2 regions of the uncultured Limimaricola sp. genome follow, and region 2 is predicted to be linked to the other one. Evidence: riboswitches for the same ligand, from Rfam matches in the RefSeq annotation. Region 2 holds a riboswitch; the other holds the start of a gene.
The links. Region 2 has a riboswitch for glycine ahead of gcvT (glycine cleavage system aminomethyltransferase GcvT). Riboswitches for the same ligand answer to the same signal wherever they lie in the genome.
Positions count from the first base shown of each region.

Region 1: another riboswitch for glycine. It lies ahead of AADJ02_RS08035 (D-amino acid dehydrogenase); the one in region 2 lies ahead of gcvT (glycine cleavage system aminomethyltransferase GcvT).

Region 1 is NZ_CAXHZL010000005.1:6,042-13,408, forward strand. It holds gene pyrF (orotidine-5'-phosphate decarboxylase) at 1-281, shown strand, start outside; gene AADJ02_RS08030 (hypothetical protein) at 393-605, shown strand; gene AADJ02_RS08035 (D-amino acid dehydrogenase) at 677-1,918, opposite strand; glycine riboswitch at 1,933-2,039, opposite strand; glycine riboswitch at 2,042-2,129, opposite strand; gene AADJ02_RS08040 (aldolase/citrate lyase family protein) at 2,322-3,086, shown strand; gene AADJ02_RS08045 (NUDIX hydrolase) at 3,083-3,520, opposite strand; gene AADJ02_RS08050 (DNA polymerase IV) at 3,519-4,772, shown strand; gene AADJ02_RS08055 (lytic transglycosylase domain-containing protein) at 4,769-5,623, opposite strand; gene AADJ02_RS08060 (SLC13 family permease) at 5,695-7,367, opposite strand, start outside.
Region 2 is NZ_CAXHZL010000006.1:110,396-117,762, reverse strand. It holds gene AADJ02_RS09720 (ABC transporter permease) at 1-949, shown strand, start outside; gene AADJ02_RS09715 (ABC transporter substrate-binding protein) at 1,017-1,964, shown strand; glycine riboswitch at 2,070-2,154, shown strand; gene gcvT (glycine cleavage system aminomethyltransferase GcvT) at 2,315-3,436, shown strand; gene gcvH (glycine cleavage system protein GcvH) at 3,454-3,813, shown strand; gene gcvP (aminomethyl-transferring glycine dehydrogenase) at 3,837-6,680, shown strand; gene AADJ02_RS09695 (hypothetical protein) at 7,143-7,367, opposite strand, start outside.

The DNA.
Region 1 (7,367 bases), on a different contig from region 2:
AGGCCGGGGCCGACGGCGTGATCGCCAGCCCGCAGGAGGCCGCACTGATCCGGGCGCTGCCGCAGGCGGCGGGCAAGCTCATCGTCACGCCGGGCGTGCGCCCCGCCGGTGCGGCCCTCGGCGATCAGAAGCGGGTGATGACGCCCGCGCAGGCCATCGCGGCGGGCGCGGACCATGTCGTGGTCGGTCGCCCTGTCTGGCAGGCGGAGAACCCCCGTGCCGCCGCGCAGGCCATCGCAGAGGAAATGGTGTCGCCGCAGGTCCGCACCCCCAACACCTAGTAGGTTTGTGCTGGGCAAAAATGAATCAAAGAGTCTTCGCCGCCACAAGGAACCGAAATCGCGATTGAGTGGTTGACGATCTAGAAAAAGCGAGCAGCGGAGACACTTCGAATGCAGACCATCAGACTCGGCGACGTGCGCTACAACGCCCAGATCGGTGCCTTCGAGGCGCGCGTGGACGTGGACCGCAACGGCACGACCTACCGCTATCCCTGCCAAGTGGCCGGGCCGATCGACATGGACGCGGGCCATGTGCGCGCCAGCCTGACCCGTCACGCGATGCGTATGTCCGACAGCGGCGCGTCGCTCTGGTCGCATCTCTGAATTTTCGGTCCTCCCCCGAACGTAGAAAGGCCCGCCAAACGGCGGGCCTTTTTCGTGAGGAGGGGTGGCACTCAGGCGGCCTGCGCCATGCCTCCGGGCATAGCACGCAACCCCGGGCCTTCACCGATTGTCTCGCCCAGCGCCTCGGCGGTGGCAGCAGACAGCGTCCAGCCCAGATGCCCGTGGCCGGTGTTGTAGAACACGCCCGGTTGACGCCCCGCGCCGACCTTGGGCAGCATGTTCGGCATCATCGGCCGCAGACCGGCCCAAGGCACACAATGCTCGGTCGACACGCCCGGAAACAGCCGCTCGACCCAATCGACCAGCGGTTTGACCCGGTCTGAACGGATGTCGCGGTTGTAGCCGTTGAACTCGGCCGTGCCCGCGACGCGGAACCGGTCCTCACCCAGACGCGAAGTCACGATCTTGGCCTTGTCGTCCAGAAGCGAGACATAGGGGGCTGCCGCCCGGCTCTGCGCATCGCGCAGGGACACGGTGATCGAATAGCCTTTCACCGGATAGATGTTCACCCGGTCGCCCAGCTTCGCCGCGATGCTGCGCGATCCGACACCGGCACAGACCACCACACCATCAAAGCGCTCGGGCGCACCGGCGGTGACCGTGACACCATCTTCGGCCGCGCGCACGTCGGTGATCTCTTGCCCCATGCGGAACCGCACCCCCTGCCCCGCCAGCCAGTTGGCGAGACCTGTGGTGAACTTGTGGATGTCGCCGGTGGAATCGCTCTCGGTCACGAAGCCGCCCGTCAAAGGCCCGGTGAGTTGCGGCACCAGGGCGCGCACCTCGTCGGGTGACAGCTCATCACGGCGCAGACCGCCCTGTGCGAGCAGCTTGTTCACCCGGCGACCATCGGCCAGATCTTTCTGGGTCTGGTAGAAATGCACGATGCTGGCGGGCGAAAAATCGAAGTCGATCCCCGCCGTCTCGGCCATCTCGCGCATCCCGGCCCGCGCTGCCACGGCAAGCCTGGTCGTGGCCACGGTATTGGCTTCGTAATTGCGGATCTGCCCGAGGAACTCGGCCATCCAGCTCATCTTGTGCCAGCTCGGCTTGGGGTTCACCGATAGCGGCGCGTCGGGCTTCAGGAGCCACTTCGTGCCCTTGAGCACGGTGGCCCAACGGTTCCAGACCTCGGCGTTCGAGGCCGAGAGCTGTCCGCCATTGGCAAAGCTCGTCTCCATCGCCGCATAGCGCTGGCGATCAAAGACCGTGACCTCGTGGCCGCGCTTCAACAGGGAATAAGCAGTGGTGACGCCGGTGATTCCGGCGCCCAAAACGGCGTAATGCGGCATGTTGCCCGCTCCAACGCGCCCCTTCCGTCCCTTGTGCCTGAGAGCTTCACCGCCATGGCATCATGCCACGCGCGACTTTCCCCTTCGGCGGGCCTCGCGGCCTCTCTCCGGATATTCATGCGGCCCGGCCGGTCCTTTTGCCTGAGAGATCGCGGGGCGCGCGACTGCTCCTTCGGCGGCGGACCGTCCCGCTCTCTCCCGGCAGGACCGTTTCCTATCGGAAACATACGGCATGCCGCGCCGTTCCGCCAGTGCACCCCGCACAAGAATCTCGCGCAAGCGGCGATCCGCGTGACATTTGCGCCGCCGCGCTTGCAACTGCCCGGTATCGCGCCGATCCTCCGATGCGAACCGGCCCCCTCAGGGTCGGCGGGAGAGCCGCGCATCGCGGAGGGGAGACGCCATGGAAAACCCGGTGAACCGCTTCAAGGCGGGGCTGCGCGAGGGGCGCCAGCAGATCGGTCTTTGGAACATGATCTCGGGGGCCTTCGTGCCCGAGGCGCTTTCGGGGCTGGGCTATGACTGGGTGGTGGTCGACACCGAGCATTCGCCCACCGACGTGCTCGACGTCCTGCCGGCACTGCAGTCCATGGCGGCCGAGCCCACGACCTCGGCCGTGGTGCGCCCGGCCTGGAACGATCCGATTCTCATCAAGCGGTTGCTCGACTTCGGCGCGCAGACGCTGCTGATCCCCTATGTGCAATCGGCCCAAGAGGCCCGCGCCGCCGTCGCCGCCACCCGCTACCCGCCCGTTGGCATGCGCGGCGTCGCAGGGCTGCACCGGGCCACGCGCTATGGCAGGATCGGCGACTACATGGCTCGCGCGCATGAAGAGATCTGCGTGCTGGTGCAGGTCGAGACCAAGGCGGCGCTCGACCGGCTCGAGGAGATCGCGGCCGTCGAGGGCGTGGACGGCGTGTTCATCGGCCCCGCCGACCTCGCGGCGAGCCTTGGCCATCCGGGCCGTCTCGATCACCCGGAGGTGGTAGAGGCGATCATGGGCGCGATCGACCGCTTGGGCGCGATGGGTGTGCCCGCTGGCATCCTGACGCTCGACCCGGCCTTCGCGCGCGATTGCATGACCCGCGGCACCCGGTTCACCGCCGTCGGCATCGATGCCTCACTTATGCTCGCGGGCGCGCAGGGGTTGCTGGCCCGGTTCCGCTAGAGCGCCTGCCAGAGCCTGAGCCGCGCCTGCAGCGCCGGGATCGCATCGGGCGCGTCCAGAAAGGCCTGCGGCGTCATCAGGGACCAGCCCTGCCCTTCGTCGCCGAATACTACGTCGGCCTCGGCCTCCGCGTTCATGTGCAACACAAAGAACCAAACGGGCCCGGGCCGCGTGGCGCTGACGAATCGCTGCCGCCACAGAACATCGGCCCGGCCCATCTCCAGCCCCACCTCCTCGCGCATCTCGCGCGCCAGCGTCGCCTCGGGGCTCTCGTCCCGCTCGCGCCCGCCACCCGGAAAATCCAGCGCGCCGGGAAAGACGATGTCGGGCCGGTCGTCACGACGGATCACGAGCAGGCGATCCGCGACGAACAGCGCCGCCTTCGCGCCGTCGAAGCTTTCGCCGCTCCATGCGGCGCTGTATGATGTTGCCATGCCGTCTCTTTGCCGCGCCTGTCTTCACACCTTCGAGGCGGGCAAACGCTGTCCCGCCTGCCGGTCCCCGCGCGTTACATCCCATCCCGAACTGTTTTCGCTCTCCATCGCGCACATGGATTGCGACGCCTTTTTCGCCAGCGTCGAAAAGCGCGACAACCCCGATCTCGTGGACAAGCCTGTGATCGTCGGCGGCGGACGGCGCGGCGTCGTCTCGACCGCCTGCTACCTCGCCCGGATCAGGGGCGTGAAATCGGCGATGCCGATGTTTCAGGCGCTCAAGCTCTGCCCCGAGGCGGTGGTCGTGAAGCCGCGATTCGAAGCCTATACCGAGGCGTCGCGCGCGATCCGCTCGATGATGGAGGAGCTGACCCCTGCGATCGAGCCGCTGTCGCTCGACGAGGCGTTCCTCGATCTCACCGGCACCGAGCGTCTGCACGGCGCGCCGCCCGCCGTGATGCTGGCGCGGCTGACGCGCCGGATGCAGGATGAGCTGGGCCTTTCGGGCTCCATCGGTCTCTCGCACAACAAGTTCCTCGCCAAGATGGCGAGCGATTTCGACAAGCCGCGCGGGTTTTCGGTGATCGGCAAGGCCGAAACCATCGACCTTCTGCGCCCCAAACCCATCGGACTGATCTGGGGCGTCGGGCCGCAGGCGCAGGCCAGCCTCGATGCCGTCGGCATCCGCACCTTCGAAGACGTGCTGCGCTGGGAGCTGTCGGATCTCGTGCGCCGCTTCGGGGGCTTGGGCGAGCGGATCTACCACCTCGCACGCGGCGAGGATCGCAGGCGCGTCACCGCGCATGAGCCGGTCAAGGGCATCTCCAACGAGACCACCTTCGAGGTCGACACGAAAGACCCCGAGATCCTCGACGGCCATATCTGGCGCATGGCCGAGAAGGTCTCCTCGCGCGCCAAGGCTCGCGACCTCGTGGGGCGGGTGGTGCTGCTCAAGCTCAAGCGCGCCGACCACACGCTGCTGTCGCGCCGCGTCACGCTACGCGCCCCGACCCAGACCGCTGACGCGCTCTACCGCACCGCGCGCGGGCTGTTCGACGCGCGCGGCGAAAGCGGGGCCTACAGGCTCTTGGGCGTCGGGCTGTCCGAGCTGTCGGACGCCGCGACCGCGCCATCGGAGGCCGATCTGCTTGATCCGGGCCGCGCCGCGCGCGAACGCGCCGAGCGGGCCGCGGATGCGATCCGCGCGAGGTTCGGTGCGGAGGCGATTCTCAAGGGCCGCGCCCTGCGCTAGTTCTTGAGCACCATGCAGACCGCCCCCGCTGCGCGCAGACGCGCGCAGAGCGCGCCAGCCTCGCTCAGACTGGCACGACCAATCTGGGCCACGTGGCGACGTGCGCGCTGGCCGGGAAAGCGTGACAGGGTATAGGCAATCTGCTCATTGCCGATCACCGCCCCCACGTCGCGCTGGATCTGCCGCACGCGTCGGTCCACCGCGCCGCGTTCGGGCGCCGAGGCCAGCACCACGCCCCAAGCCAGAACCGGCGCCGCGACACGAAACTGCGCGATGCTGCGCCCCTTGGCTTGTGCCTTGCAGGCATCGAGGAAAGGCCGGTCTGCTGCAAGTGCGAGATCAACCTCAAGGGGCGGCGCATCGCGCCAGTCGCGCGCCGCATGCCCGGTGATGGCCTGCACATAGGCCTCGGTCTCGCCGGGGAGCCAATCGTTGCCTGCAAGAAATTTCTCGGCCCGTGCCTCGCCCGCGTTATAGGCCACGGCAGCAAGACCGATCGAGCCGAACCGCTCTGCCAGTTCGGCTAGGTAGAACGCCGAAGCCGCGAGCGCCTGCGCGGGGTCGAAGGGATCGGCCAGGCCGCGCAGCTTGGCGGTGCCTGGCATGAACTGGGCGATACCGAGCGCGCCCGCCGGGCTCACCGCGCCCGCGTCGAACAGGCTCTCACGCCAGACCAGACGCGCAAAAAAGCCGACGTCGAGCGCGTTTTGCTTGGCCAGCGTCTCGATCGCCTCGCAGACGTCGGGGATATAGTTGTCGAGCGTGATGCAGGGGCCATTTGGCACGCAGCGCCGCTCGACCGCCTCTTGGGCGGCAGCCGGCGGAACAAGAAGCGCGAACGCGAGCAACAAGGAAACGGCAATACGAGTCATGGGGTCCAGTGTCGGGCAAAGTGTGGGGAGAGGGAAATCAACTTCGCTCCTCAGCCCGGCGTCAGCGGAAACACCAATGGAATCACCAGCACCGCCGCCACCCCGACGATCAGGTTCATCGGCAGGCCAATCTTCAAGAAGTCCGAGAATCGGTAGTCGCCCGCGCCGTAGACCAGCGTGTTGGTTTGGTACCCCACGGGCGTGGCGAAACTGGCGGAGGCCCCCATCATCACCGCGACCACGAGCGCGCGCGGATCGACCCCCGTCTCCTGCCCCAGCGCCACCGCGATCGGCGTGACCACGACTGCCACGGCATTGTTAGTCACCGTTTCGGTGAGGATCGAGGTCAGCGCGTAGAGTGCCGCCAGAAGCGCAATCGGCGGCAGCCCTTCGAGCCATGGCGCCAGAGTGTCAACGATCAACGACACCGTGCCGGTTTCCTCCAGACCGACGCCGACGATCAGCATCGACAGGATCAGCACTAGGATGCTGGCGTCTACCGACCCCCAAGCCTCGTCGTTGTCGATGCAGCGAAACAACAGGATCGCGGCCACGGCCCCCAGCGCCAGAAGTGAGATCGGCGCTACCTCGAAAGCCGCGAGGCCAACCACCGCGAACAGCGCCAGAAGCGCCAGCGGCGCACGGCGGCGGCGGTAGGCGCGCCCCGAGGGCCGGGTGACCGACACCAGCTCACCGCCTTGCGCAAGGCGGTCAAATCCCTCTGCGGTGCCTTCGAGCAGAAGCTTGTCGGCGGGCCGCAGCCGGGCCGTGCCCAGATCGGCCCCCGGTACATGCCCCTGTCGATGCGCCCCCAGCACCCGCAGCCCGTAGCGGTAGCCCACCGAGAGCTGCGAGACAGTGTCGCGCGGGCTGCCGTGGGTCGGTGTCACCATTGCCTCGGCCACGACGAGCTCCTCTTCGCTGGCCCGGCCGCCGGGGCCGCGCCGCAGGCCCACGCCAAGACCCGCGATCCCCCGCAGCGTCAGAATCTCGGAGGTGGTGGCCATGGCGACAAAAACGTCGCCCGCGGCGGCGATATGCTCGTCGAGGTTCGAGCGACGCAACCGCGCGCCCTCGCGCCGGGCTGTGATGCGGATGCCCGGACGGCTCAGGTCGGCCACCTCCGACAAGGGCTTGCCGAGGCCGGGGTGCCCTTCGAGCAGACGAATCTCGGTGAGAAACGTTGTCTCGTGCTCGCCCGCATCATTGCGTGCCCGCCGATCGGGCAGGAGCCATGGCCCCAGCACCGCGAGCGTCACGCCGCCCACGGCCCCCAGAGCGAGGCCCACGGGCGCGATCTCGAAGATCCCGAAGGGGGCCAGCCCCTGCTCGGCCGCGACACCGGCCACGAGCAGGTTGGTCGAGCTACCGATCAGCGTCAGCGTGCCGCCCAGCACCGCCGCGTAGGAGAGCGGGATCAGAAGCCGCGTCTCTGCAATGCCGAGCGAACGCGCCAGCCGGATCATGACCGGGATCAGGATCAGCACCACGGGGGTGTTGTTGACGATGCCCGAGGCCAGCAGCGTCGCGGTCAGAAACACGGCCACAGCGACCTTGGGGCGCGTCTCGGCCCGCGCGATGACCAGGGCCGCGAGCGCATCGAGCAGACCGGTGCGCACCAAGGCGCCGGATATCACGAACATCGCCGCGATGGTGATCGGCGCGGGGTTGGAGAATACCTCGAGCACCTTGTCGGACGGCGTGAGGCCCAAGCCCACAAACA
Region 2 (7,367 bases):
TGGCGCGCATCAAAAGCTGCTTGCCTTCGCCAGCCTGATCTTGCTGCTGATCGGCTTTTCGATCGCCTCGCCCAACTTCATGCAGATGTCGAACATGATCGCCATCCTGCAGGCGACCTCGGTCAATGGCGTGCTCGCCGTGGCGGTGACGCTGGTGATCATCACCGGCGGCATCGATCTGTCGGTTGGTACGATGATGACCTTCTGCGCGGTGATCACCGGCGTGGTGCTGACCTATCTCGGCCTGCCGCTGCTTCTGGGCGTCGTCGCGGCGATCGGCACCGGCGCGCTGGCCGGGCTCTGCTCGGGCACCTTCGTGGCCAAGATGAAGATCCCGCCCTTTATCGCCACGCTCGGGATGATGCTGATCCTCAAGGGTCTCAGCCTCGTGATCTCGGGCACGCGGCCGATCTACTTCAACGACACACCCGGCTTTTCCGAGATTTCGCGCGGCTCGATCATCGGCGATCTGCTGCCCTTTCTGCCGATCCCCAACGGCGTGCTGATCCTGTTTCTCGTCGCCGCAGCCGCCTCCTACATCCTCGGGCGCACCGTACTCGGGCGCTACTGCTTCGCGCTGGGGTCGAACGAGGAAGCGGTTCGGCTGTCGGGTGTCAACACCGACCGCTGGAAAATGGCGATCTACGCGCTGTCCGGGGCCATCGTCGGCATCGCGGGCCTGCTGATCGCCTCGCGGCTGAACTCGGCGCAGCCCGCATTGGGTTTGGGCTACGAGCTCGAGGCCATCGCGGCGGTCGTCATCGGTGGCACCTCGCTTTCGGGCGGACGCGGCACGATCATCGGCTCGCTCATCGGGGCGCTGATCATGGCGGTGCTCACCAACGGGCTGCGCGTGCTGTCGGTCGCGCAGGAGTGGCAGACCGTCGTCACCGGCTCGATCATCATTCTCGCCGTCTATGCCGACATGATCCGGCGCAAGAGGGCCTGAAGTTAACGACCGGCGCAAACGCGCAAGGACGCCTGCGCGCCACAACATCCAAGGGAGGAGAAACCACATGCTGTCACGTCGCTCACTGGTCGCCGTACTCGGGGCCACGCTCACGCTGGGCGCGGCACCCGCCGCCTTCGCGCAGGACGAGATGTACATTCCGCTGATCTCCAAGGGCTTCCAGCACCAGTTCTGGCAGGCCGTGAAATCGGGTGCCGACAAGGCCGCCGAGGAGTTCGGCGTGCGCATCACCTTCGAGGGACCCGACAACGAGACGATGGTCGATCGCCAGATCGACATGCTCGCCGCGGCGTTGGCCAACAATCCTGCCGCCGTGGGTTTCGCCGCCCTCGACAGCCAGGCCGCGATCCCGCTTTTGCGGCAGGCCTCCGAGGCGGGCATCCCGATCGTCGCCTTCGACAGCGGCGTCGACAGCGACATCCCCGTCACCACCGCGACCACCGACAACGTCGCGGCGGCAGCCCTCGCCGCCGACAAGATGGCAGAGCTGATCGGCGGCGCGGGCAAGGTCGCCGTCGTGGCCCACGACCAGACCAGCCGCACCGGCATCGACCGGCGCGACGGATTTCTGAACCGGATGGAGAGCGAATACCCCGAAATCGAGGTGGTCTCCGTCCAATACGGCCAGGGCGATCAGCTGCAGTCCACCGAGGTCGCCAAGGCGATCCTGACCGCCAACCCCGACCTCGACGGCATGTTCGGCACCAACGAAGGCTCGGCCATCGGCGTGGTCAACGCGGTGCGCGAGATGGGAAGCGAGGGGCTGACCGTGATCGGCTACGATTCCGGCAAGGCCCAGACCGACGCGATCCGCGAAGGGCTGATGGCGGGCGCGATCACCCAGAACCCGATCGGCATCGGCTATGAGACGGTCAAGGCCGCCGTCGCCGTCACCAATGGCGAAGAGCTGCCCGAGATCATCGACACGGGCTTTTTCTACTACGACCAGTCCAACATCGACGACGAAGAGATCCAAGCCGTTCTCTACGAATGACCCTGCCCCGCCCCGGCCTCATACCGGGGCGGTCCCTTGCCGCTACGACGAGGCCGCCGACAAATCTCTTGCCGGACTCTGGTAGAGCGGTCAGAAATGATCGGAAGATCGTCGTCGGGAGAACCAGTCCGCTGGTGCCGAAGGAGCAACCGCCCCGGAAACTCTCAGGCCACCGAACCGACGCCGATACGAAAACTCTGGAGAGTGGCGCGCGAGACGTGCCCGCCGAAGGGATAGCGATCTCAGGCGCAAGGACAGAGGGGGCATCACCCGCGGAAGCATGAGCTTTCGCGTCTCAGTGATGCCGCCGGATATCCCGATATCTCGACGGCCAAGGGGATAGAGCCGCCATGCCGGAGCTGCACCAGACGCCGCTGCACGATCTGCACCTCGAACTGGGTGCCAAGATGGGCCCTTTCGCGGGATTTGCCCTGCCCCTGCATTATCCGATGGGTGTGATGCACGAGCACCTGCACACCCGCGAAAAGGCTGGGCTCTTCGATGTGAGCCACATGGGGCAGCTGATCGTCCGGGGCGCGGATGGCGCCTCGGCGGCCGAAGGCCTCGAGGCCCTGATCCCGGTCGACATCCTGGGCCTGCCGCTCAATCGGCAGCGCTACGGCTTTCTCACCAACGACAGGGGCGGCCTTCTCGACGACCTGATGCTGGCCAATCGGGGCGATCACCTGTTCGTCGTCGTCAACGCCGCCCGCAAGGCCGAGGACATTGGGCATATGCGCGCGCGAATGGGCGAGGCCGCGATCACCGAGATCACGGATCGCGCTCTTCTCGCCCTGCAGGGGCCCATGGCCGAGCGCGTTCTTTCGGCTCTCGACCCCAAGGCCGCCGAGATGCGCTTCATGGACGTCGCGACGCTGACGCTCGACGGCATCGAGGCTTGGGTCTCGCGCTCGGGCTATACCGGCGAAGACGGCTTCGAGATCTCGGTGCCCGCCGCACGGGCCACCGCGCTTGCGCGGCGTTTGCTGGAGCACGAGGAGGTGGCCCCCATCGGACTTGGTGCCCGCGACAGCCTGCGGCTCGAAGCGGGGCTTTGCCTCTACGGCCATGATATCGACGAGGACACGACCCCGGCAGAGGCGGCTTTGGCTTGGGCGATCCAAAAGGTGCGGCGCAGTGGCGGCGCGCGGGCGGGCGGGTTTCCGGGAGCCGAGGTGATCCTGGATGAGCTGACCGAAGGGGCCGCGCGCATGCGTGTCGGCCTGCGCCCCGAGGGCCGCGCGCCGATGCGCGAAGGCGTGCGCCTCTTTGCCGACCCGGATCAGGAGAGCCCGATCGGGCGGATCACCTCGGGCGGCTTTGGCCCCGCCGTCGGCGGCCCCATCGCCATGGGATATGTCCCCCGTGCCCACGCCGAGCCGGGCACCACCGTCTACGGCGAACTCAGGGGCAAGCGTCTGCCGCTGACGGTCGAGACGCTGCCCTTCACACCTGCGAAATTCAAACGCTGACCCCAAGGAGACCCCACATGAAGTACACCGAAGAGCACGAATGGCTGCGCCCCGAGGACGACCATGTCGTTGTGGGCATCACCGAACACGCCACGACCCAGCTGGGAGACATCGTCTTCGTGGAACTGCCGGAGGTCGGGGCCACCGTGAGCAAGGGCGACGAGATCGTGGTGATCGAAAGCGTCAAGGCCGCCTCCGACATCGCCGCACCGATCGACGGCGAGATCATCGAGGTCAACGAAGCGCTGGCCGAGAACCCCGCGCTTGCCAATGAGGACGCGACCGGCGCGGGGTGGTTTTTCAAGATCAAACCCTCCGATCCGTCGCAGATGCAAAGCCTGCTCGACGAGGCCGCCTACACCGCCCTGATCTCGTGATCGCCTGATCCTAGGAGCCCCGGATGACCTTCACCCCGACAGACTACCTGCCCTACGACTTCGCTAACCGGCGTCACATCGGCCCCTCTCCGGCGGAGATGGCGCAGATGCTGGAGATCGTAGGGGCCGAAAGCCTCGAGGCGCTGATCGACGACACGCTGCCGCCCAAGATCCGGCAGGCCGCCCCGCTCGATTTCGGCAAGGCCCTGTCGGAGCGCGAGCTGCTGCACCGGATGAAGGTCACGGCCTCCAAGAACAAGGTGCTGACCTCGCTCATCGGTCAGGGCTATCACGGCACGGTCACGCCGCCTGCGATCCAGCGCAACATCTTCGAGAACCCAGCGTGGTACACGGCCTATACGCCCTATCAGCCCGAGATCAGCCAAGGCCGGCTCGAAGCGCTGCTCAATTTCCAGACCATGGTGTCGGACCTGACCGGGCTCGAGATCGCCAACGCCTCGCTGCTCGACGAGGCAACCGCCTGTGCCGAGGCGATGACCATGGCGCAGCGCATCGCCAAGACCCGGCCGCGGGCCTTTTTCGTCGACGAGAATTGCCACCCCCAGAACATCGCGGTGATGCAGACCCGCGCCGCCCCTCTGGGGATCGAAATCATCGTTGGCGATCCCGAAACGCTAGACGCCGCAGCCGTGTTCGGCGCGATTTTCCAGTATCCGGGCACCTATGGCGAGCTGCGCGATTTCACCCCCCAGATCACACAGCTGCGCGAGCACAAGGCCATCGGCATCATCGCAGCCGATCCCCTGTCGCTGACCCTGCTCAAAGAGCCCGGCGCGATGGGGGCCGACATCGCCGTCGGCAACACGCAGCGCTTTGGCGTGCCGGTGGGCTACGGCGGGCCGCATGCCGCCTATATGGCGACGCGAAAGATCCATGCCCGCACCATGCCCGGCCGCATCGTCGGCGTCTCTATCGACAGCCATGGCAACCGCGCCTACCGGCTGTCGCTGCAGACCCGCGAGCAGCACATCCGCCGCGAGAAGGCGACCTCCAACGTCTGCACGGCGCAGGCACTGCTGGCGGTGATGGCGGGCTTCTACGCGGTCTTTCACGGGCCCGAGGGTCTCAAGGCCATAGCGCAGCGCATCCACCGTAAAACGGTCCGACTGGCCCAAGGGCTTGAAGAAGCGGGGTTCGAGGTCCGCCCCGAAGTCTATTTCGACACGATCACGGTGGAGGTCGGCGCGCTGCAATCGGCGGTGCTCAAATCGGCGGTGGACGAGGGTCTGAACCTGCGCCGCGTCGGCGCGACGCGGGTCGGCATCACCCTCGACGAGCGCACCCGCCCCGACACGATCGAGGCGGTCTGGCGCGCCTTCGGGATCGCCCGGACGGATGACAACCGCACGCCGCGCTACCTGCTGCCCGACGATTTGATCCGCACCTCCGCCTATCTCACCCATCCGGTCTTTCACATGAACCGGGCCGAGACGGAGATGATGCGCTACATGCGCCGCCTCGCGGATCGCGACCTCGCCCTCGACCGGGCGATGATCCCCTTGGGATCTTGCACGATGAAGCTCAACTCCGCCGCCGAGATGATGCCGGTGAGCTGGGACGAGTTCACCCTTCTACACCCCTATGCGCCGCGCGATCAGGCGGCGGGCTACATCGACATGATTGACGACCTCTCGGCCAAGCTCTGCGAGGTGACCGGCTATGATGCGATCTCGATGCAGCCCAATTCTGGCGCGCAGGGCGAATACGCGGGTCTTTTGACCATCGCGGGGCACCACCGCGCCCAAGGACAGGGGCACCGCAACATCTGTCTCATCCCGATGTCCGCCCATGGCACCAACCCGGCGACGGCGCAGATGGTTGGTTGGACCGTGGTGCCGGTGAAGTCGGCGGCGAACGGCGATATCGATCTCACGGATTTTCGCACCAAGGCCGAGCAGCACGCGGAGAACCTCGCCGCCTGCATGATCACCTACCCCTCGACCCACGGGGTGTTCGAAGAGACGGTGATCGAGGTCTGCGAAATCGTGCATGCCCACGGCGGACAGGTCTATATCGATGGCGCCAACATGAATGCCATGGTCGGCCTGTCGCGGCCCGGCGATCTGGGCGGTGACGTAAGCCATCTCAACTTGCACAAGACCTTTTGCATCCCGCATGGCGGCGGCGGTCCCGGCATGGGACCGATCGGCGTCAAGGACCACCTGATCGCGCATCTGCCCGGCGACCCGGTGGACGGCACCGGCGCCGTCTCGGCGGCGCCCTTCGGCTCGCCCTCTCTCTTGCCGATCTCTTGGGCCTATTGCCTGATGATGGGCGGCGAGGGTCTGACGCAGGCGACACGGGTGGCGATCCTCAACGCCAACTACATCGCCCGAAGGCTCGAAGGCGCGTTCGACGTGCTCTACAAGGGGCCGACGGGCCGGGTCGCGCATGAATGCATCATCGACACCCGCCCCTTTGCCGACAGCGCCGACGTCACCGTCGACGACATCGCCAAGCGTCTGGTCGACTGCGGCTTTCACGCGCCGACGATGAGCTGGCCGGTCGCGGGCACGCTGATGATCGAGCCGACCGAGTCCGAGACCAAGGCCGAGCTCGACCGGTTCTGCGACGCCATGCTCGCCATTCGCGCCGAGATCGCGGACATCGAGGCGGGCCGGGCTGACCGGGTCGACAACCCGCTCAAACACGCGCCACACACGATGGAGGATCTCGTGCGCGATTGGGACCGGCCCTATTCGCGAGAGACGGGCTGCTTTCCGCCGGGCGCGTTTCGCGTCGACAAGTACTGGCCGCCGGTGAACCGGGTCGACAACGCTTGGGGCGACCGTAACCTCACATGCACCTGCCCGCCGATGAGCGATTACGCCGACGCCGCGGAGTGACGTCGGGCCGCGCGCAATCTGCCATGATCGAGCGAATTGAGCGCCGGATATGGGGCTTCTAGGAAGCTCCTTTCGGAAGCGCTGTCCGTCCCCAAGAGCGATAAAGTCGCGCTCGGGGACGGCACCCAGCACTTGGCAGAGCCGCCTTCGTGCCGGACGTGGCCGCCTTCAAGGTGGAAGCCTCGTCCCTTGGCGAACAAGCCTGCGTTTTGGTCTGTGCATAGTTCGACGTGGGCAATATCCGCAGTGTCTGAACGAGGCCGTGGCCATCAACCCGATCCTCAAGCGCCAAAATCGCCCGCGAATGACCTCGCGCGCTGCTGCTTGGCCGAAGATGGCCCGCCCATGAGCGCAATAACCGGCGCGCAATGCGAAGCAAGATAGCCGCTTCAGCGCGTGGCCTGATTGCGGCTTATGACAAGCCTGCGTCCGGGCCGGAGCTACTCCGGCCCGGACGATGCCTCAGTCTTCGAGCAGTGTGAGGAAGACTGCGTCGACGGCCTCCGCACAGGCCTCGTCTTGACCTTCATCGGCCAGATCGCGCGCCTGCTGCAGCGCGGCGCGGGCTTCGATGACTTTCTCGCCGCCGTTGCCTGCCTCGTCCGCCTCTTCGACGGCTTCGACCTCTTCGGTCTCGTCCTGCACCGGCACTACTTCGGAGCGTTCGGTGTCTTCGACCGCTTGCGC